One region of the Planococcus shenhongbingii genome, then DNA from elsewhere that is predicted to be linked to it. Evidence: riboswitches for the same ligand, from Rfam matches in the RefSeq annotation. Region 1 holds a riboswitch; each other region holds the start of a gene.
What was found. A riboswitch is a leader RNA that binds a small molecule or an ion and turns the genes downstream of it on or off. The one in region 1 is predicted to bind lysine.
Positions count from the first base shown of each region.

Region 2: it holds a riboswitch for lysine, as region 1 does, so the genes downstream of both, QWY16_RS18805 (transporter substrate-binding domain-containing protein) here and QWY16_RS07485 (aspartate kinase) in region 1, are expected to answer to the same signal.
Region 3: it holds a riboswitch for lysine, as region 1 does, so the genes downstream of both, QWY16_RS06340 (Na+/H+ antiporter NhaC family protein) here and QWY16_RS07485 (aspartate kinase) in region 1, are expected to answer to the same signal.
Region 4: it holds a riboswitch for lysine, as region 1 does, so the genes downstream of both, dapA (4-hydroxy-tetrahydrodipicolinate synthase) here and QWY16_RS07485 (aspartate kinase) in region 1, are expected to answer to the same signal.

Region 1 covers NZ_CP129235.1:1,504,916-1,510,654, forward strand. The annotation lists gene trxA (thioredoxin) at 76-390, shown strand; gene uvrC (excinuclease ABC subunit UvrC) at 441-2,237, shown strand; lysine riboswitch at 2,275-2,450, shown strand; gene QWY16_RS07485 (aspartate kinase) at 2,583-3,794, shown strand; gene QWY16_RS07490 (succinate dehydrogenase cytochrome b558 subunit) at 4,581-5,195, shown strand; gene sdhA (succinate dehydrogenase flavoprotein subunit) at 5,241-5,739, shown strand, end outside.
Region 2 covers NZ_CP129235.1:3,871,306-3,877,044, reverse strand. The annotation lists gene pgeF (peptidoglycan editing factor PgeF) at 1-33, opposite strand, end outside; gene QWY16_RS18815 (class I SAM-dependent methyltransferase) at 409-972, shown strand; gene mnmH (tRNA 2-selenouridine(34) synthase MnmH) at 1,158-2,261, shown strand; lysine riboswitch at 2,344-2,527, shown strand; gene QWY16_RS18805 (transporter substrate-binding domain-containing protein) at 2,663-3,505, shown strand; gene QWY16_RS18800 (amino acid ABC transporter permease) at 3,569-4,336, shown strand; gene QWY16_RS18795 (amino acid ABC transporter ATP-binding protein) at 4,372-5,106, shown strand; gene QWY16_RS18790 (DMT family transporter) at 5,223-5,739, opposite strand, start outside.
Region 3 covers NZ_CP129235.1:1,279,740-1,285,478, reverse strand. The annotation lists gene QWY16_RS06345 (sodium-dependent transporter) at 1-128, opposite strand, end outside; gene QWY16_RS06340 (Na+/H+ antiporter NhaC family protein) at 320-1,897, opposite strand; lysine riboswitch at 2,008-2,190, opposite strand; gene QWY16_RS06335 (bifunctional metallophosphatase/5'-nucleotidase) at 2,261-3,604, opposite strand; gene QWY16_RS06330 (sulfite exporter TauE/SafE family protein) at 3,618-4,445, opposite strand; gene QWY16_RS06325 (DUF72 domain-containing protein) at 4,445-5,305, opposite strand; gene QWY16_RS06320 (DNA alkylation repair protein) at 5,490-5,739, shown strand, end outside.
Region 4 covers NZ_CP129235.1:3,560,195-3,565,933, reverse strand. The annotation lists gene QWY16_RS17280 (STAS domain-containing protein) at 1-441, shown strand, start outside; gene dapA (4-hydroxy-tetrahydrodipicolinate synthase) at 1,081-1,962, opposite strand; lysine riboswitch at 2,095-2,273, opposite strand; gene QWY16_RS17270 (class I SAM-dependent methyltransferase) at 2,381-2,983, shown strand; gene ypfJ (KPN_02809 family neutral zinc metallopeptidase) at 3,050-3,898, shown strand; gene QWY16_RS17260 (TraB/GumN family protein) at 4,033-5,199, shown strand; gene QWY16_RS17255 (hypothetical protein) at 5,379-5,627, shown strand.

The sequences.
Region 1 (5,739 bases):
AATAAATAGCTAGTGAAAATAGTGCATGCTATAATCAATTCAGAGTTTGGTTATACTACTAAGGAGGAATTATTCATGGCAATAGTACACGGTACAGATCAGAACTTTTCACAAGAAATCTCAGAAGGTTTAGTATTAGTAGATTTTTGGGCTACTTGGTGCGGACCTTGTAAAATGATCGCTCCAGTTCTAGAAGAGTTAGACGCTGAAATGAGCGATAAAGTAAAAATCGTAAAAGTAGATGTTGACGAAAACCAAGAAACAGCCGGCAAATACGGCATTATGTCAATTCCGACTCTATTGTTGATGAAAGATGGAGAAACAGTTGACAAAGTGGTTGGTTTCAGACCAAAAGAAGCTTTAGCAGAATTGGTTAACCAACACGCATAATTCTAAACCGGGTCCAGTAATGGTGCCCGGTTTTTTAATAGGGTGAGATTATGGCAAATGAATTAATTCAACATAAATTAGCGATACTTCCAGACCAGCCTGGCTGTTATTTGATGAAAGACCGTCAAAACACGATCATCTATGTCGGCAAAGCGAAAGTGCTGAAAAACCGCGTGCGATCATATTTTACGGGAAGCCATGACGCCAAAACACAGCGGCTGGTAGGTGAAATAGAGGATTTTGAATATATCGTAACAAGTTCGGAAAAAGAAGCGCTGATTCTGGAGCTGAACTTGATCAAAAAGCATGATCCAAAATACAATATCATGCTGAAAGATGATAAGACCTATCCATATTTGAAAATTACAGGCGAGCGCCATCCAAAGCTTATCATCACACGGCAAGTGAAGCGGGATAAAGGCAAGTATTTCGGTCCTTATCCCAATGCTTACGCGGCAAGTGAAACGAAGAAATTGCTCGATCGTCTGTATCCGCTCCGGAAATGCCATACCATGCCTGACCGTGCCTGCCTGTATTACCATATGGGGCAGTGTTTGGCACCGTGCATCAAACCGGTCGAACAGGAAACGTATCAAAATATGATCGAAGGCATCACGAAATTCCTGAACGGCGGTTTCCGTGAAGTGAAAGAGCAGCTGGTTGAAAAGATGTCGGAAGCCGCTGAGAATTTGGAATTTGAGCGGGCCAAGGAATACCGGGATCAGATTATCCATATTGAAACGGTCATGGAAAAGCAGAAAATGGCCATGAACGATTTTACCAACCGCGACATTTTTGCCTATGCCATCGACAAGGGCTGGATGTGCGTGCAGGTGTTTTTCGTGCGCCAAGGCAAGCTCATTGAGCGCGATGTCTCACTGTTTCCGTTATACCGCGACCCCCAGGAAGAATTTATGACGTATCTCGGCCAGTTTTACGAGCAGTCACACCATATGAAGCCAAACGAAATCCTGGTTCCGGAAGGCATAGATGCGGATTTGGTCAGGGAATGGCTCGACCTCCGCGTGCTGGTGCCTCAGCGCGGCAAGAAAAAGGATTTGCTGGATCTGGCGAAGAAAAATGCGGAGATTGCCATAAAAGAAAAATTTCAGCTGCTTGAGCGCCAGGAAGAACGGACGGTTGGCGCCTGCATTGAATTGGGAGAAGCGATGAATATTGAAACGCCGCTCCGCATCGAAGCGTTTGACAACTCGCATATCCAGGGAGCTGACGCAGTTTCTGCAATGATCACATTTATCGACGGCAAACCGTCGAAAAAAGATTATCGCAAGTATAAAACCCGCAATGCCTCGAAACCGGATGATTACGCTGCTATGCGGGAAGTAATCCGGCGCCGCTATTCACGTGTTTTGAAAGATGGGCTTCCACTCCCGGACTTGATCGTCATTGATGGAGGAAAAGGGCAGATGGAGTCGGCGCGCGAGATTTTGGAAGACGAACTTGGCTTATCGATTCCGATTGCCGGCCTGGCTAAAGACGCAAAGCACCAGACTTCTCAGCTTCTATACGGGGATCCAATCGAAGTTGTGCCGTTAAAACGCACAAGTGAAGCGTTTTATCTGCTGCAGCGCATCCAGGATGAAGTGCACCGATTTGTCATCACATTCCATCGTCAGCTGCGCGGGAAAAATTCCATCCAGTCCGCGCTCGATGACTTGGAAGGCGTAGGGCCAAAACGCAAGAAGCAATTGTTAAAGCATTTCGGTTCTGTCAAAAAGATAAAAGAAGCGACGATAGAAGAATTGCGCCAGGCGGGCATGCCCGAGAATCTGGCCAAATCCATTCAGCAGCATTTTGCTCAGCAGGCATTGCCAAGTGAGCAATAACGTGCTATCGTAAAAACATAATTGAATCACTTGGAAAAGTGATGATAGAGGCGCGAACGTCAATAGTAGCCATTCGGAGATTTGCAGAATCTGTGAAGAGTGGGGAAAGGGGCGGTCGCCGAAGTGTAGAGGGTTTTTGCAAACCCATATGCTGGTCCGGCATTTAAGAAGTGCCGGGCTGTCAGAGTAAATCTCTGGAGGGCTATCTCACATGGACGTTTTTCGTATTCGTACATGATAAAAGAGGTAGCTTGCCGTAGAACCGGTGAGCTGCCTTTTTTTATTGCCTGGCACCCAGTGCCCGACATGTTGAGAGCCACATCTTAAAATGTGGGAGTGGATGAAATGAAGACGATCGTAATGAAGTTTGGCGGGACGTCCGTTGCAACACCCGAAAAAATCATCGAAGTGGCCAAGCGGGCAATCCTTGAAAAAGAAAAAGGCTATCGTGTAGTAATCGTCGTATCGGCGATGGGCAAAACGACAGATACACTGCTCAAACTGGCAGGGGAAATTTCTGTCGAACCGCCGAAACGGGAAATGGATATGCTGTTGGCGACGGGAGAGCAAGTAACAATTTCTCTGCTTGCCATGGCTTTTAAATCATTAGGGCATGAAGCTTTATCGTTCACCGGATGGCAAGCGGGCATTGAAACGGAATCCGTTCCACGCAACGCCCGCATCGAAACCGTCCGTACAGAGCGTTTGGAACGGGTTCTGGAAAATGGCTATTTCTGCGTGGTTGCCGGGTTCCAGGGCGTTGATAAGATTGGCAATATCACGACACTTGGCCGCGGCGGCTCGGATACGACTGCAGTGGCATTGGCAGCTGCGTTAGGGGCCGATAAATGTGAGATCTACACCGATGTCGATGGTGTTTATACATCGGATCCGCGTCATGTCACAGGAGCCCGCAAACTCGAGCAGATTTCATATGATGAAATGCTGGAACTTGCCAATCTCGGTGCAGGCGTCCTGCATCCTCGTGCTGTCGAATTTGCGAAAAACAATAAAGTCCCGTTGTCGGTCAGAGCAAGTTATTCGGATGAACCGGGCACAATCATACAAGAGGTGATCACTGTGGAGAAAAACTTAATAGTCAGAGGCGTAGCGTTTGAACCTGGAATTGCCCGGGTGACCGTCTCGTATGAAAAACCATTCAACGGTTCATTGGCGAATATATTTACGAAACTGGCGGAAAACCATATCGATGTTGACATCATTGTCCAAAGCATCACGGATGAATTCCCGCCGTCTGTCTCATTTTCCATTAAACAAGACAGCCTGGAAGAAACAAAGCGGGTATTGAATGAATTCCAGTCAGACATTAAATTTTCAAGTGCTAATTTTGAAGTCGGTTTATCGAAAGTGTCAATTGTCGGATCCGGCATGGTCTCCAATCCCGGGGTAGCTGCACAAATGTTCGATATTCTTCGCTTGCAGGAAATTCCAGTGAAGATGGTCAGCACTTCAGAGATTAAAATTTCTGTCGTAGTGCCGGAAGTGGATATGAAAAAATCAGCGATCGCTTTGCATGACGCATTCGGTTTATCCTGATAAAAAGAAGTGAGCACTTCACTAGGCGATGGAAAAAACATGCAGATTTAAGGCTGATAAACAGGAAGCTGCTTTCTTTTAAGTAGATATGTCAGGAAAATGACAATTCGGCAAATGTTTATAAAGGTAAAATGAAATTATTATTCAAATATAAGAACAATAAAACCCACTGCGCTTTTGCGGAGTGGGTTTTAAAATTCATGCTTTTTCATGGAGGTCGGTTTTTAAGGTAATGCGGACTTGATTTCTTTTATACTGAGTTTCGACATAGGCTTCGGTTAAATAACCGTCGATTGCTTGTTTTTGCTGAGCCCGGAATCCAGCTTCTAATTTAAAGCAGCGCTGCTCGACTCAGAAGTAGATAATGGTGCACCATCAAGCATTTCCATGCTTTTTTTGAGCATCAGTCAGCCGTAATTAGCTTGTCGAAAAAAGTGTTGCGCTTCTTCAAAGGAATGGACGGAAATTTTCCGGGTCAGTAAAGAATATCTTCTTCATGTTTGCCTAAAGTTTCTGGAAATATATGGTCTCGAATAATTTCATAGCCAAAGTCCCGGGGGATTTCAGGTTGGTTCAAAGTCATCCTAATTCTACTTTCAATATAATAAATTGCTATTAAAATTCATACGGAAATGCATCGCGTTACCTTGACGCTCCCATTTTCGGAGAGTACAATAAATATGTCATATTATTGTATCATGATGCAAGTGGCAGTCAATGGAAGCTTTCGTGCAAAAGTTCGAATGTCTTTTTTTTTGCTGCGCAACAATGTTTGAGGGAGGTAAAATTTTGGAAAATCGAGAATTTTTAATGCGCAGGTTACATTCCTTGCTCGGTATCATTCCGATCGGTTTGTTCTTGACGCAGCACTTAATCGTCAACCATTTTGCAACACAGGGTGAATCGGCATTTAATAATGCATCTCACTTCATGGCGAATCTTCCATTCGTTATCTTCTTGGAGATTTTCGTTATTTATTTACCGTTGCTGTTTCATGCATTCTACGGTTTATACATAGCGTTTACTTCAAAGCATAATGTGGGCAAATATAGTTATTTGCGCAACACATTATTCACGGCACAACGCTATACTGGGGTTTTCCTAGTGATTTTCATCGCATGGCATGTGTTCGAAACCCGTTTCCAAGTAGCAATTGGCAATGCAGCAGATGCAGACTTCAATATGATGGCTAATATCCTGGACAACCCATTAATGTTAGCGTTTTATATTGTCGGAGTTTTAGCTGCGACTTTCCACTTGGCAAACGGCCTATGGTCTTTCCTTGTTACTTGGGGAATTACTCAATCGGAAAAAGCTCAAAGAGGTGCAACTTACTTCACACTTGTCGTGTTTGTTGTACTTTCAATCATTGGTATCAGAGCTTTGTTAGCGTTCGTCTAAGAACGTCTGGATTATTGGTGAACTAAAAGAGGAGTGAATACCGAAATGGCGAAAGGCAAACTTACTATTGTCGGGGGCGGCCTAGCTGGATTGATGGCAGCTGTTAAAGCAGCCGAAGCAGGCTCACCCGTTGATTTATTTTCTATCGTCCCAGTAAAAAGATCCCACTCGGTTTGTGCTCAAGGCGGGATAAATGGGGCTGTAAATACAAAAGGTGAAGGAGATTCACCAGATATTCACTTTGATGACACCGTTTATGGTGGAGACTTCCTGGCAAACCAACGCCCGGTCAAAGCAATGGCGGACGCAGCACCAGCAATCATCCGCTTATTTGACCGCATGGGTGTTATGTTTAACCGGACTCCGGAAGGATTGCTTGATTTCCGTCGCTTTGGCGGAACTATGCACCACAGAACGGCATTTGCCGGTGCCACAACTGGCCAGCAATTGCTTTACTCTCTAGATGAGCAAGTTCGACGCCACGAAGTGAGCGGTCTTGTAACGAAGTACGAAGGCTGGGAATTCCTTGGCCTGGTTCTGGATG
Region 2 (5,739 bases), 1.6 Mb from region 1:
TTTTTCATTGTTTATGTACATTGTTGTTTTCATGTCATCACCTTCCTCTAATATATATTACTGCTTTGCCACTGTATAGAAATGGGCTGAAAACAGTCATAATAAAATAATTGAAACCTCGAAACAAAAATTGATCCGCCGAGCTGATGAAAGTCCAAGGGATAGATTGACCTGCGTTTTTCGGAGGTATATGATAAAAACAACCTTCTGGATAATATCCTGAAATAGAGAGAAAATAGATTTGAAGAGAGGGTTTTCCACCGAGAGACAGTTGATTCAACCAAAGTTTGGCTTGCAGGTGAAGCGAGAGAAAGTAAAAGCGTGTCAGTGAAGTTTTCTTATTTTTACTGTGTTCTGTATAAGCAGTGTGCTTACAGCTAAACCAATTGTGAACAGGGGGCCAGAAAAATGAGCACAAAAGAATACGTGAAGAATTTAATCAAAGACCGGAACATCGCCTCCATTACGCCGACTTCAAAAATAGGTGTACGGGAAATATGCGAAAAGATGGATCTCAGCAAAAAAGTGGTGATTGTCGAATATGGACCGGCTACAGGCGTATTCACCAATTATTTGCTTGAGCATATGACGCCGGATTCCATGATCATTGCCATTGAACTCAATGAAAATTTTGTTGATTACTTAAAAGAAAACACTAGAGACCCCCGGCTGAAAATTCATCATGACAGTGCGGAAAATGTGCATGAAATCACCCGGCAGCATGGAGTCGAAAAAGCGGATTACGTAATTTCGGGTATCCCGTTCTCGTTGATGGATGAAGAAACCCGTGAAAACATCGTGAAAAGAACAAGCCATGTGTTAAAGCCAGGAGGAAAATTTCTGCCTTACCAAACCTTTTTCCAAAAAGATGAACATCTAATGGTTTATCTGCAGGACTATTTTTCCATAGCCCAGGATAAATTCTTTCTGCGGAATCTTCCGCCTATGCGGGTTTACGAAGCGACTAAATAATCATTCTATAATAAAGGGCAGGCCTGTCGACACGGCCTGCCTTTTTCTTTGCTGCTAAAGGGCGGAAACCGATTGAGCGAACGATGAAAACTTTTATATGGATTCAATGGGTGTATACTTGTAAAAATACTCAAAGTGTTTAGACCATACTACAGAGCCGCTTAAGGCTTTTTGGAGGAAAAAGAATGTTTGAAAACATTAAGGTAGAAGAACTGATTCCGGTCATCGAAAACAAAAAAATGGCGCTCATTGATGTCCGGTCGCCATCTGAATATAAAAATTTCACTATACCGGGAAGCATCAATATTCCATTTTTTGATGATGCGGAACGGGCAGAAATCGGAACGCTTTACAAGCAAGTCAGTGTAGAAGCTGCAAAAGAACGCGGGCTGGAAATCATTTCAGCAAAATTGCCGGAATTCGTGCGGGCATTCAAGAAAGTCGAAGGAGATAAAGTGGTGTTTTGCTGGCGCGGAGGCATGCGCAGCAGAACGACAGCGACTCTTTTGAGTTTGATGAACGTCCATGTCCATCGCCTTGATGAAGGCATCCGCGCTTACCGGAAATGGGTGGTAGCCGAGCTGGAACAAAAGGAAACTCCTTCGAAAGGATTTGTATTAAACGGATTAACCGGCGCAGGGAAAACTACTATTTTAAAGGCGTTGCAGGAAGAGGGATACCCAGTCATTGATTTTGAAGGGATGGCCAATCACAAGGGATCGATTTTTGGCCAGATTGGGCTGGAACCGAACAACCAGAAAGTCTTTGATTCACTTTTGATCCATCAGCTGAGAAAGTTGCAGGATTTCCCTTATGTGCTGATTGAAGCAGAAAGCCATCGCATCGGGAAAGTAGTGATTCCACCATTTTTAAGTGATTTAAAAAACCGGAGCATCCATTTGGTCATCGATTTGCCGATGGAAGAACGGGTGAAAGAAATCTTGGAAGATTACCGTCCTTCGGAACATCAGGAAGAATGCATGGAAGCATTTCAGCGGATCAAATCGCGGATTCATATGCCCGTCGCCAAGCAAATCGAATCGGATTTGGAAACGGGCAATTTTGCTTCTGCCATTCAGCTGCTGCTGGAGCATTATTACGATTCCCGCTACAAGCATACTGGGCTCCAATACCCGGATTCGCAGAAAAAGTTCTTGGTGGTCAACAATATCGAAGAAGCAATCCAAGCGGTTAAAGAAAATCTCCCTGCTTTCTCTGTGGGTGGAGAAGCTGAAGAGAAAGTCTCTGTTCCTATTGTAGAAAAACAGAAAATCAGGACAAATTTTTGATAAATAAAAATAGGATTGACAGATAAAATATATCAATGTAGACTATGAAAAACATGAATTGAATATTACCTCACACTTTTTGCAGTGAGGTAGAGGCGCGACGTTTCACAATCTTTGGAGGAGTTCGAGAAAATGAAGATCTCAAGGAGAAGGAAATATCGCCGAAGTGTGCAATAACTCTCACTATTGCATGCTGGGTCTGCGGTTAATAGCTGCAGGACTGTCGCAATGGATTTCCCGATTTATTGCGAAGAGCTATCTCATCCAGGGACGAAGAAGAGGATTTAGGGCAACTATGTATAGTGCGATCTGAGTCTACCTCAGGTCTTTTTGTGCAGAGTTGCCCTTTTTGTATATTCAATTACCACTACGGTACCAAACACAAAGGGGAGAGTTTAATTATGAAGAAAAAATTGACGTTATTTTCAACCATGTTCCTGTCATCGATGCTGCTGATGTCAGGATGCGGATCAAACGAGGAAGCCGGAAGCGGCGGATCATCAGAAGAATCTGAGACATTCAAAGTAGGAATGGAAGCAGCTTATGCACCGTTCAACTGGACACAGGGAGATGACTCCAATGGAGCTGTGAAAATTTCGGGGAACGCTGAATATGCAGGCGGCTATGACGTAGAAATTGCTAAAAGAATTGCTGAAGACATGGGCAAGGAATTGGAAATAGTAAAAACAGAATGGGACGGTCTGGTGCCTGCGCTGACTTCCGGCAAGATTGACGCCATCATTGCGGGCATGTCACCGACGGAAGAGCGCAAAGCAACCATTGATTTTTCAGACCCATACTATACGTCAGAGTTGGTTATGGTCGTTCAAAAAGGTGGCGAATATGAAGGGGCAACTTCGCTTTCCGATTTTAAAGGAGCAAAAATCACAGCACAGTTGAACACTTTCCATTATTCCGTTATTGACCAGATTGAAGGCGTATCGAAAGAAACAGCGATGGAGAGCTTCCCTTCCATGCGGGTAGCGCTTGAATCCGGAATCATTGATGGTTACGTATCAGAACGGCCGGAAGCGGTAAGTGCTTCTGCTGCCAATGAAAATTTTGCCATGGTGGAATTTGAAGACGGATTTGAAACGTCTGAAGAAGACACAGCAATTGCGGTAGGTCTTGAAAAAGGCAGTGAACTGACAGAACAAATCAATAAAGCATTGGCTGGCATTTCTGAAGAAGAGCGCCAGGAAATTATGGATACTGCAATTAAAAACCAACCAGCTGCCCAATAATGATTAGGTGGTGCCGGCTACATGCGTATGCAGCCGGTTTTAACTATTTTTAGGAGGAAAACAATGAGTTTAGAATGGGTTATCACCATACTTACAGATAACTGGCCCATGTTCCTGCGCGGAGCGGTCATGACGTTATGGATTTCAGTGATCGGCACTTTGATTGGAGCCGCTATTGGATTGATCATCGGTATTATCCATACCATTCCGATGCCGGAGCGGGGAATCAAAAAAATCGGTTTGAAAGTCATTAACGGACTTCTTTCTGCATACATCGAATTTTTCCGGGGAACACCGATGATGGTACAGGCGATGGTTATTTTCTATGGATCTGCCATGGCATTTGGAATCGATTTGGACGTCTTTACAGCGGCCATATTCATCGTATCCATCAATACCGGGGCCTATATGTCGGAAATTGTTCGGGGCGGCATCCTTTCCGTCGATAAAGGACAGTTCGAAGCTGCCCAGGCTATTGGGATGAACCATTTTCAAACCATGATCAATGTCGTCATGCCGCAGGTCATTCGCAATATTTTGCCGGCAACGGGCAATCAGTTTGTCATCAATATTAAAGATACGGCTGTGCTAAGCGTTATCGGAGTGACGGAATTGTTTTTCCAGACAAGAAGCGTATCAGGGAACAACTTCCGTTATTTCGAATCGTTCTTTATCGCTTGTGTCCTTTATTTCATCATGACATACAGCATCACACTTCTATTGCGCAAACTTGAAAGAAAAATGGCGGGGCCGAAAAACTACAGCATGATTGGCGGCTTGCCGATGCAAGTAGTGAATCCGGAAGATACTTCACATAAAATCAAAGAATAGACAGGTCAATAAGCAGAAATGGAAGAGGAGAACTTATGGAAAACGTAATTGAAATTCAGCATTTAAGTAAATCCTTCGGAACGAATGAAGTGCTAAGAGACATCGATTTTTCCGTACGCAAAGGCGAAGTGGTATGTGTCATCGGTTCATCAGGATCCGGAAAATCGACGCTTTTGCGCTGCATCAACCTGCTTGAAAAGCCAAGCGGCGGAAAAATCATCTATAACGGGGAAAATATCCTGGATGACCGCCACGACATCCATGCTTACCGCACGAAACTTGGGATGGTGTTTCAGCAATTTAATCTTTTCAACAACCATAATGTCTTGAACAATTGTGTGGTCGGACAGGTGAAAGTGATGAAACGCCGGAAAGAAGAAGCGGAAAAAGTGGCGATAAAATACTTGAAGGTTGTAGGCATGGACCAGTACATTAATGCCAAAGCAGAGCAACTGTCAGGCGGACAAAAACAGCGGGTAGCAATTGCACGGGCACTGTCAATGGAGCCGGATGTTATGCTGTTCGATGAACCCACATCAGCGCTTGACCCGGAAATGGTCGGGGAAGTGCTGAAAGTCATGAAAGACCTAGCGAAAAGCGGCTTGACGATGCTCATCGTGACCCACGAGATGGAGTTTGCAAAAGAAGTAGCCGACCGGGTAGTATTTATGGATAAAGGGGTCATTGTCGAAGAAGGGCCGCCCGAACAGCTTTTCAATCAGCCGCAAAAAGAACGGACGCGCGAGTTTTTGAAGCGTACATTAAGATAAGAAAAGCGCAAGCGCCCGCTTAGCCCCGACAAGCGCTGGAATCTGGAATCTGGACACTGAATACGCAAGTCGAATTTATGTACTTTCTTATTCAATAAGAAAAACAAACCCTCTGATCAGCCAGGCTTGACCTGTTCTGTCAGAGGGTTTGTTACGTCTGCAGCTTTTTCTATAGGAAGTGCCTGCGTTTTAAAATAGCTGAAGAAATAACAGCCCAGAATCACCAAGGCACTTCCAAGCAATTGGACGCCCATCATTTTTTCGCCCAGAATGAAAAACGCTAAAATGGCCGTGAAAATCGGATTGAAGTTCAAAAAAAGCCCTGATGTAGTAGCGCCCAATTTGTTGACGCCGATGTTCCAAAGAACAAAACACAAGACGGTCGAAATGACGCCGGTATACAAAATGGAATAGACAAAAGGGGCGTTAATGTTGGTCACAGTAAAGGCGGCCATATTAAACGGCAGCAGGAAGGCAACGCCGAATACTCCGGAATACAAAGTGGCCATCATTGGAGAAGTGGATGCCATCGCCCATTTGCTGCACACCGAATAAATTCCCCAGACCGCTACCGCAGCGAGCATATACAAATCACCTTTATTGAATTGCATGGAAAACAGCAAATCAGCATGG
Region 3 (5,739 bases), 230 kb from region 1:
ATAAAAAATGCTCCTCCACCATTTTCATAAGCGACGTATGGAAAACGCCAAATGTTTCCTAGTCCTACCGCGGAACCGATTGCCGCCATGACAAAACCGGCTCGCGTACCCCATTGCGAACGTTCCATTTTTGTTCCTCCTTTGTTTCTTCCAATTCCCTGACAGAAAAATAGGAAGTTTGTTTATTTTCAGATTATTAGCTAATCTAAAAATAGTATAACGAGAGGATTTGGCAAAGTAAAGGAATTTCCGATAAATTTCCCACAAAGCTATTACTAAAATAATAAAAAAGCAGAGAATTAAATTCTCTGCTTTTTCTTTACTGCGTATTGACTTGCTTTTCAACTACAGACCCTTGTTTAGACCAAATTGTAAACAATATCACTAGAATAACAATAACTGAAGTTAACGCCATCCAAAGTGATCCCGTAACACCTATGACGATATACCCTACTGCCCCTATTGCTGCAGCAGTCAATGCATAAGGCAATTGGGTCAGAACGTGGTCCATATGATTGCTTCCTGCTCCTGTTGACGACAAAATTGTTGTATCGGAAATTGGAGAGCAATGATCCCCAAATACTGCACCTGCTAAAACTGCAGCCAATGCCGGCAATAAAAGCTCAGGTGCCGCTTGGGCCATGATATTTCCTGCAATCGGCAACAATATCCCAAACGATCCCCAAGAAGTTCCTGTTGAGAAAGCCATAAATCCAGCTAATACATATAACAAAACCGGCAATACCGCAGTCGGCAAGTTCCAGGCAGTTACCAAGTCAGCAAGATACGTACCTGTTTGAAGAGCATCGATTAAATAGCTCAATGACCAGGCAAATATTAAAATGAAAACTGCTCCTGACATCGATCGGATTCCTTCCGAAATTCCTTTTGCCATCCATGTAACATTCGCAGATTTATTTTGTTTGAACTGTCTCACATACAGCAGAACAGATGAAATTGCTCCAAGCAATCCGCCTATCAATAATGACAACGGCACATCCGTATTCTCGAATATCAGCCAAATATCAAAAATCTGGCCAGCGTTCTGGTAACCTGTATAAAGCATAGCTCCGATGGTTCCTGCCAGCAGCAATAAAATTGGAAGCAGTAAATCGATCACCCTTCCATGAGAATGCACTGGAAACTCTTCTTTCATTTCACCCGGAATTGTTTTATTGGCGTCATACAATTCCCCGGTTTCAATAGCAAGTCTCTCATGTTTTTTCATCGCTCCAAAATCCACATCACGAATAGCGATAAAAAAGACGATTGCTAAGGTAGCTACTACATAAAAATTCATCGGCGCCATCCATATAAAAGCTTGAAGCGCAGACATTTGCACATAACTCTGGCCCGCCAAAATCGTCGCTACAATACCGATGATGGCAGCTCCCCAACTGGATACCGGTGAGATTACACAAACCGGTGCAGCGGTCGAATCGATGAAGTATGCCAGTTTGGCGCGGGATACCCGGTAACGGTCGGTAATAGGGCGCGCAACTTGCCCAACGGCCAAAGCGTTAAAATAATCATCGATAAAAATGAGCATGCCCAGCATCACTGTAAGCATTTTCGCGCCTCTTCTTGATTTGATGCGCTTGGATGCCCATTCTGCGAAAGCTAAACTGCCTCCTGACAAGCTGACAAACGCAGTAATAATACCCAATAAGAAGAGAAATAAAATGATATAAACATTATAAGCATTAAAGCCTTCGTCCCAAAAAGTGACGGCAAATGAGTTAAATAATTCCTGCAGCGCTGCAAGCGGTGCAAAAGAAGTCAGGATGAGCGCTCCTGCTACGATCCCTGCCCCAAGCGACAACAGCACACGGCGAGTCAGCAACACCATGACAATCGCAATGATTGGCGGCAAAATCGAAAAAATTGTATTTTCCATGAAAAAGATTCCTCCTGTTTTCTAGGATGGAAGAGAAAGAAAAAAAGCTGACCGTGTCCAAATGGATACAGTCAGCTTTCTACAATTCGTCTGTGCTTCAAAACATCAAACAACCCTGTAGCTCTTCGCCTATGATTCATCATAAACGACAGTGGCATTCTTGTTCAGAATACCCCCAGCTCTTTTTTCAGTGACAGCAAAAAAAGAACTTCGGCAAAACTTCCTTTTGGATGTGTTCAACGTTGTCACACTCGCACATCGGACTTATAAGTTTTGCAGCCTCTACCCATCTATTTTTAATTCTTTGTAAGCATAGCTCACTCTTATTATAAAATCAAATGTATATTAACTTTGAATTTTCTTTCATTTAACGGCTTTGCTGCGAAAATATTGGCTGAAGACATCCCGCAAGAATTCCGGCATGAAATACTTTTTTGGAGCGCGTTTCAGTGACGGGAAAAAGTATCCGAATGTGAACATGTCCAATGTGACCAGCTGAAAAGTTTCATTATGTCCTGCCAACTTTCCGCCAATAAACAATTGATGGTTTTTCATTTCCAGATTGATGCGGATGATATTGCCAAATACCGCTCCCCGGAATCCCATGCCTTTCAACTCAATATTGGGCCATTCCGCATTTAATGACTGCTGGTAGATTTCTTTCAATTCAGCGCCAGTCAGACTGATGAGGCATGGATTAATCGGATGAGGCAGCATTTTATGGAAATCATAACGGGTCGTTTCCCCGACCGGCATGTCTTCCATAAATAATCCTGCATTGAAGATGGCGCAATCAGCTCCAGAGAATTCCAGCAGCGCTTCTCCGAACAGTTCAGCCAGCTGGGAATCTTTAAACCATTCCGCTTTCAGTTCATCTTCATTGTAAAAGACCGGTTCATTCAATTGTGATTTCCCTTGCTCGATGAGCATGTCATTAAAGTCTTCATCTGATCCACGAAGCGAAGACGTTTCAATCAATTCGGCTTTTTTCTCATGAATGGCCGGTTCAATCGTTACATGGCCAATATACATGCCAAATTTGCCAGCCGCCCCGAGCAATGTATCCCCGATCATTTTTCCTTCATGAAAAATGTGATGCGTATGTGCTCCCAGAATCACATCAATTTCCGGGCATAGTTCCGCCAAATACTCATCTTCTTTCACGCCAAGATGAGAAAGGCAGACAATTAGATCCACTTCATCTTTAATGGCTTCTACAGCCTCTATAATGGCATCCTTGGCATCAGTGATTGTCCATCCCAGCCGTTTATAGAAAGGGGTAAACTCAGCGGTTGCTCCGACCAGTCCAATCGTTAAGCCTCCTTGAGTTTTCAGCAGCTGGTAAGGTTTTGCCCATTCGGGGCGTTTGCCATCCGGCTCATATAGATTAGCTACAATCACATCGAAATCCGCTTGCACATATAATTCTTCCAATTCTTTTTTTGACAGCGTTATGCCTTCATTATTGCCTATTGTCACAGCATCGTATTCAGCATCATTTAATAACTCTACGTTGCCTTTTCCGGCAGTCCCTTCAGTGTATGGATGAGACCGGTCAACATGGTCCCCAATATCAAGGATTAAACAAACATCTCCTTCTTCCTGATGCCACCGTTTTCGTTCACTCAATAAATTCTTGATGCGAGGCCAATTGGAAAAATGGCTATGCAAATCGTTTGTATGATAAATATGAATGGTTTCACCCATAACTTACACCTCTTTAAGAACTAAATAATCCTTCGTAAATTGAACGCAGTCCCAATAATAACAAAGCAATCCGCAAGATAGCTACTAGCGTCTCTGATTTCAGTTTTTTGTTTAACGCCGCCCCTACCTTCGCTCCTATATAAGCCCCTGGCACTACCGCCAATGTATAGATCCAGGGAACATTGCCAAGAGACATATGGGTGATGGAGTTTACAATCGATGATAAAAAGACCATGAACATTGAGGTTCCGACGGCAACATGCGGTGGAAACAAAAATAGTAAAATCATGGCTGGCACCATAATTGATCCGCCACCGATACCAAACAAACCGGAAGCAAAGCCTACTGCGAAAGTCAGCAATAGAGCGGCCCACACGGGATAACCATACACATATTCTTGGTTCATAGAGTCTTTGAACTTTATTTTTCTGCCATTATTAACAAACCATTGCACTTTTTTCAACCGGTTCCGGACCAACAGTAATACGGAAAGAAATACCAGTAAGATGCCAAAATATAAGTTAAAGGAAGGCAAATCCAATCCTTTATTTACAAATGCCCCAATAATGGTTCCAGGTACACTGCCAATAAAAAAGATAAAGGCGCTCTTATAATCGACCGTTTTTACTTTCATATAAGAAAGAGTTGAAGACAATCCAGTAAAAATCATCATGATCACGGATAGCCCGACAATTTTCTGCGGGGTCAATTCCGGGAAAAAAGTAAAAGCTGTTCCGAGAAAAAGCATAGACGGAACTAAGATAACGCCACCGCCTAAGCCGATTAAAGCACCGACGATTCCTGACAGTAAGCCAACAATCGCGATTAATACAAATTCCATCAAAATTCACCTTCAAATAAGTCTAATTGTTTTTCGCTTAAGCCTTTAAATTCTAAATCATTCATCTGCTGAAACTCTTTTGCGTCTCCTGCGGCATGGCCCCCGGAATTATTATTAAAAATCACATAAACCTGATCCGTTGTTTTTTCCAATTCCGCTACCGCGCGACTGATTTCCTGCAGTTCTTTTTGGTTGTAATCGTATAAATAGCGGACTTCCCGCCATTTCTTGGCATTGCCGGTGTTCAGCCAGCCATGTACATTGCGGCCGTGCAGGCGCAGCAGCACTTTGTCTCTGCGGGTAGAAATAGGCACCAGAGGAATAGAACCATCCCCTGCCTGCGGTTCATCACAAACTGAATGGATCAAGTTGTTTTCTTTTAAAAATTCTATTGTTTTATCCCGCAATTCCGGCGCGTACCAAGATTGATGGCGAAACTCAATCGCCAAATCGAACTCTTCAAGACGCGCAGTAATTTCCCGGATTTGCTCAACATTATCCCGCTGGCAATCAAACCAAGGCGGAAATTGAAGCAGCACCATCCCCAGTTTCCCTGCTTCTTTCATCGGCCGAATCGATAAGCGAAACGCTTCGAACATTTCATCCCGGCTTGCAAATGGGTTTTCTCCACGCTGATGGCCGGTCATGCCTTGGTATGCTTTCACGACGAACTGAAATCCTTCCGGCGTTTCATTGATCCATTTGCGGATATTGCGTTCCGGCTGGACTGCATAGAACGATGAATCCAATTCTACAATTGGAAAATGCGCGCTATAATCTATCAGCTTTTCTGTTTTCTTTGAACCTGGGCTATAGACATCCGGATGGTCGCCCCAACCCGTCAACCCTACATAAATCATCGTTCCGCCTCCATTCATCGTTGTTATTTTATGATAGCATAGAAAAAAAAGAACGTCTTTTTTTAGGTTTACTCTCTACTTAATAAAAGAGTTCCTTTTCAAAAGTCATTTTGATGGCCGCTAAATAATATTCCAAAGACTGTGCTACACTTTTTAAAAGCTTATTTTAGGAGATGAAGCCATATTGAAAAAAGAATGGGACCACCAAGGAATTATTGAGAAATTTGAAGCCAATCGCAATGAGGAACTGGCTGTACCGATGGCAGCCTATATGAGAAACCAATTCCCTTTTTTGGGCATTAAAACACCTCTGCGTAATGCGTTGCTGAAAGAGCAGTTTTTGGAATACCAATTGCCGGCACCGGAACGATTGGCTGAAGAAGTTTTGAAAATCTATGATCTGCCGGAACGGGAATACCAGTATGCTGCCATCG
Region 4 (5,739 bases), 1.9 Mb from region 1:
TTGGACCACGCTGCATATTCGTACAGCTCGACTTACATCAATTCTTATCAGAAGAACCTGGCTGCTGCCAGAAAAGAGTTTCTCGAGTTGTCATCGCCGGTTGTTCCCGTGAATGACCAAATTGCAATCCTTCCGATTGTAGGCGCCATTGAAGTGGACCGGGCACAGCATATTTTGGAACAATCGCTGCTTGCGGCTGGACGCTTAAAAGTTTCCACGCTTATTATTGATTTATCGGGCGTAGTAAAAGTCGACACGATGGTAGCAGAACAAATCATTAAATTAACGCAGTCATTGAAGCTTGTCGGCGTACAGGCAGTGTTGACCGGCATCCGGCCGGAAATCGCCCAGACCATGATTCAGTTGGGCATTGATGTCAGCCAGCTGGCACTTGGCGGAAGCTTGAAGCAGGCTTTCAAGAGATTGGCCGAAGCGAAATAAAGTATATAAAAACCCGCTGAAGCCCTGGCTTCAGCGGGTTTTTAGGCTGTCGAGAAACTCTTATTCTCTTTTCTCATTTCGCTCCAGGGCGGACGCTTTTCGCGGGGGGCGGCCTAAGTCTCCTCGCTCGCTGGCGCTCCCTGCGGGGTCTCAGGACTCGCCCTATTCCCGCAGAAGTTGCCGCCTTCCGCTGCATTCAGCTTCCTTTAGTTTTCTTTAATAGTTCTCTAAAACAGCGGCTGTTCGAGAAAGCTCTCTAATGTTTGTGCTTGCTCTCCAGATATGGAGCCAAACAGCGGAGGAAAACATACTGCTCCTGCGCAAGCTTGGTGCTCGCCCGCGGCTAAAACATATGCTCCTGCAGCGCTGTGCGCTTCGTCGCAAAGACTTGGCCTCACAAACCTCGGCCAATGTCTTCGCAGCTGGTTGGCGGAATATCGGTTAAGGGATGATCACCAATACAAGTTTTATCGTCCAACGGAAACTTTTTCCACCTTTTTATTCATTTAGCTTCAAAGCGGCTGCAGTGGTTGGGTTGCTTCAAGCAATATAAAAAAGACCATAGACAGCTCGAATCTTTCGAGTTTGTCTACAGTCTTACTGCTGAAGCCTTGGCTCCAGCAGTTATTCATTGGTGGATTAAGAATTCACAGTACGGGCTGATAAAACCTCTTGCAAGGTTAGGGTTTCTTGCTCGTTCAAAGGAATCATTGGCAAACGGACACCGCCGACTTGGACGCCTGAAAGGTTTAAAGCAGTTTTCACCGGAACCGGATTCGGAGCGGCAAACAAGGCATTCATGACGGGCAGCAATTTGCGGTGTGCCGCTGCAGCCGCTTGGGTATTGCCATTCCGGAAGTTCGAGATCATATTTTTCATGTCATTGCCGATGATATGGGCAGCGACCGATACGATGCCGTTTCCGCCGATTGCAAGAATCGGCAAAGTTAAACTGTCATCACCGCTGTAAAGCGTGAAAGAATCCGGTGTGCGTTCGATAATTTCCGCAGCAGCATCCAAATTGCCGCTCGCTTCTTTGATAGAGACGATATTATCGATTGCTGAAAGACGGACGACTGTATCGACGGATAAATTGACGACGCTGCGCCCTGGAATATTGTAAAGCATGACTGGCAGGCGGGTAGACGCTGCAATCGCTTCAAAATGCTGGAACATGCCTTCTTGCGAAGGTTTGTTGTAATACGGAGTAACGAGCATGATGCCATCGACTCCGATATCTTCCGCTTGCTGAGTTAAGGAAATCGATGCACGCGTATTGTTCGATCCTGTGCCTGCGATGACCGGGATGCGCCCTTTCGTGGTTTCCACTACGAATTTAAACAATTTCACTTTTTCTTCTGATGACAGAGTCGGCGATTCTCCGGTCGTGCCGGCAACGACCAACCCGTCTGAACCGGTTGCGATTAAATGCTCTACTAAGTTTTTAGTTGCAGGAAAGTCGATTTCCCCGTTTGCGTCAAATGGAGTAACCATTGCTGTGATGATTTGGCCGAAATTCATAATACCACCCTTTTCTTGGTTTTTTGTCAAAAATCAGAGGTGATGGACCAGTCGCAGAATTACGAGAAACAAAAAAGCAGCAACGAGGGTCTCGTTGCTGCCGTAGAAACAATGTTTATCCACCGTTTCTTTGCGTCAGATAGCCCTCCATATAGTCGCCTATATGACAGTCCTGCATTTATTAGATGCAGACCCAGCGGAGTCGACTATGAGTGTCTCACCGCTTCGGCAAATCCCCCTTTCCATAAACGTCATCGGAGCTCATACTCCTCGATTTATATACTGATGGTTTTTGCACCTCTATCCTCACTCCATAAAACCTGGAGCAAGAAAATATTGAATTAGCTTCACCATACCAAACTCTTTGCGCGATTGCAAGAGCCGGAATTATTATTTTATTGGAATGGAGTGGATGGCAGTGAACGAACGCCAATACGACGAAATGTTGAATATCCGAACTTCCGAAAACCAGCAAGGCTTCCATGAGTCGCTTCACCACAACCGCTATGAGCCGACGCCTTATGCCTTACTGGAAATCCTTTTTAGCCAGTACAGGCTGTCCCATGAAGACCGGCTCGTTGACTACGGCTGCGGCAAGGGCCGTCTGAATTTTTACGTACACTCTTTATTCGGAGCGGAAACGGTGGGAGTCGAAATGGACGAAACCTTTTACAAGGAAGCACTCGGCAACCGGACGGCTTACGAGAAAAAGCAGAAAAATACTAAAGGGAAAATCGACTTTTGCTGCTGCCTGGCACAACACTATAAAGTTGAAGCAAGAGACAACCGGTTTTATTTTTTTAATCCCTTTTCGGTTCAGATCTTTATGGCAGCCGTCAACAATATTTTGAAATCCGTGGAGCAGGTGCAGCGTCCGGTTGATGTCATTTTGTTTTTCCCTTCGGACGATTATATCGATTATTTGGAGCACCAGACCCTTTTTGAACTGCTGGAAGAGATTTTGCTGCCGGGAGCAAACCGAGATATTCGCGAACGTTTTTTAATCTATCGCCTCGAATAAGTGGGATTAGAGAGCCTGGGAATTGGGGTATAGGCTTAAAAAGCACAATTCGCGAGGAGAGATTTTATGAAATGGAAAGGCAGGCAAGGCAGCAGAAACGTCGAGGACCGGCGGGGTTCATCAGGCGGCAAGATGATAGCGGGAGGCGGAATCGGAGGACTGCTTATCGTCCTGCTGGTGGCATTTCTTGGCGGGGACCCGGGTGTCCTTCTGAACGAACTTGGCACCGGCGCAGGCACACAGTCGAGCGAACCTTATGTCGAAACCGAGCAGGAGCAGGAACTGGCAAATTTCGTGTCGGTTGTGCTGGCGGATACCGAAGCCGTGTGGTCTGAAGTTTTTGCTGAGCAGGGCTTGGAGTATGTCGAGCCGACACTCGTGCTTTTTAATGGCAGCGTTGACTCTGCTTGCGGTACAGCAGGCGCAGCCGTCGGGCCGTTCTATTGTCCGGGTGACCAGAAGCTTTATATTGACTTAAGTTTTTATAATGAGCTGCAGCAGCAATTCCAGGCGCCGGGCGACTTTGCGATGGCTTACGTCATTGCGCATGAAGTCGGACACCATGTGCAGAATCTGCTCGGCATTATGGAGCAGGTCCAGCCGCTCCGCAATCAATTAAGTGAAGAGGATTACAACAAACTGCAGGTAAGGCTCGAATTGCAGGCCGACTATTATGCGGGCGTCTGGGCGCACCATGCCCAAGGGATGGATCTTCTGGAAGAAGGGGATCTGGAAGAAGCATTGACGGCGGCAAGTGCAGTGGGAGACGATACCATCCAGGAACGGGCGCGCGGCTATGTGGTGCCGGAAAGCTTTACGCACGGCACCTCCGAACAGCGCAAGAGCTGGTTCTATAAAGGCTTCGAGGCGGGGACAATCCAAGGCGGCGATACGTTCAATGCGAAAAACCTGTGAAGCTGACAGCAGAAAAAAACAGTCAAATGAAGAGTGTTGCATTGATATTTTTGGCATTGTGATCCATTATTGAAATAGACAGTCTTTTCGTGTGAAAACGGAAAGAAATTAAGTTCTATGAAGGAAGAAAATTTATGCATGAAGATAATATTACACGCATACAACTCGATGGGCGCGAACTGATCCTGATCGGTACGGCACACGTTTCCCGCCAAAGCGCCGAGCAGGTCAAACAAGTCATAGAAGCGGAACGGCCGGACTCGGTATGCATTGAGCTTGATGCCCAGCGCTATCAGTCCGTTACCGAAAACAGCAAGTGGAAAGAAACCGATATTTTTAAAGTGATCAAAGAAAAGAAATCAAGTCTGCTGCTGATGAACCTGGCGATTTCCTCTTTCCAGAACCGCATAGCGGATCAATTCGGCATCAAGCCGGGCCAGGAAATGATTCAAGGAATTGAATCCGCCAAGGAAACAGGGGCTGAACTGGTGCTCGCGGACCGCAATATCCAAGTGACGTTTTCACGGATTTGGAGCAATATCGGTTTTATGGGGAAAGCCCAGCTATTGACTTCTGTCATCTTCAGCATTTTCAGCAAAGAAACGATTTCTGAGGAAGATCTTGAAAAGATGAAATCGCAGGATACATTGAATGCGGTGCTCAACGATTTCACCCAATCATTCCCGAAATTGAAAAAGCCGCTGATCGATGAACGCGACCAGTACTTGGCGCAGAAAATCAAAGATGCACCCGGCAATAAAGTGGTCGCCGTTCTCGGCGCTGCCCATGTGCCGGGCATTACAAAAGAAATTCATAACGAGCATGACTTAAAAGCGCTGTCTGAAGTGCCGCCGAAGTCGAAATGGCCAAAAATTCTTGGCTGGGCACTGCCGATTTTATTGATTGCTTTATTGGCGATTACCTTCTATAACAATCCGCAGGCCGGCATTGATGGCACCATCAGCTGGATTTTGTGGACGGCTTCGCTGGGAGCAATTGGGGCGGCGCTGGCATTCGGCCATCCGCTGGCAATTCTTACAGCATTCGTCGGAGGGCCGGTTGGCGCCTTGCATCCGCTTCTTGCGGCGGGTTGGTTCTCGGGTCTCATGCAGGCTTATATCCGCCGTCCAAATGTCGGCGACTTTGAGACCTTGTCGAAAGATGTGTTTACCATTAAAGGCTTTTGGGACAATAAAGTTACCCGTGTCCTGCTGGTGGTCGTCTTGACGAATCTTGGAACAGCAGCCGGCAATATTATTGGCAGCGCCGATGTCATTCGCCTGTTTTTAAAAAATTTATAGGAAATCCGCTAAGCCGAACGTCTTCCCAGCCGTTCGGCTTTTTTCTTTTTAAAAGGCGTTGAATTAGGAATGAAATGGGTATAGAAAAGTAAATAACTAGAGAAACTTCACTCAGCGGGAAAGTTTTTCAGCCTCTTGAGTGCAGGAGCAGGAAAAATAAGGTTGGGGAGGAACAATGGATGAGTCTCTTTTTAATGGGGATTCTGCTCTGGTCGCTGGTCATTGCCTCTGTCATTTTGTTTGTCTACGGATTATGGAAAAGTTCATGGAAAGCGCTGATGTGGAGCGGAACCGCCATTCTGCTGCCGACAATCCTGATTTTTATGGGAGATGACGGCGTTTGGTTCCGGTTCAGTATTTTAGTGCCGATTGCTATCTTTGCGGCAGCGTATTACATGAAACACAAAACGACGCATCAGCCTTTATAGCCAATGGACCGGAGAAATCCGGTCCGTCTTTTTGGTTAAAGCTTTCTTCTCATAAATTCTCGAACCCTTAAATAAAAAAGTTTTCGCAGCTGAAAAGCTGTACGTTTTTTTG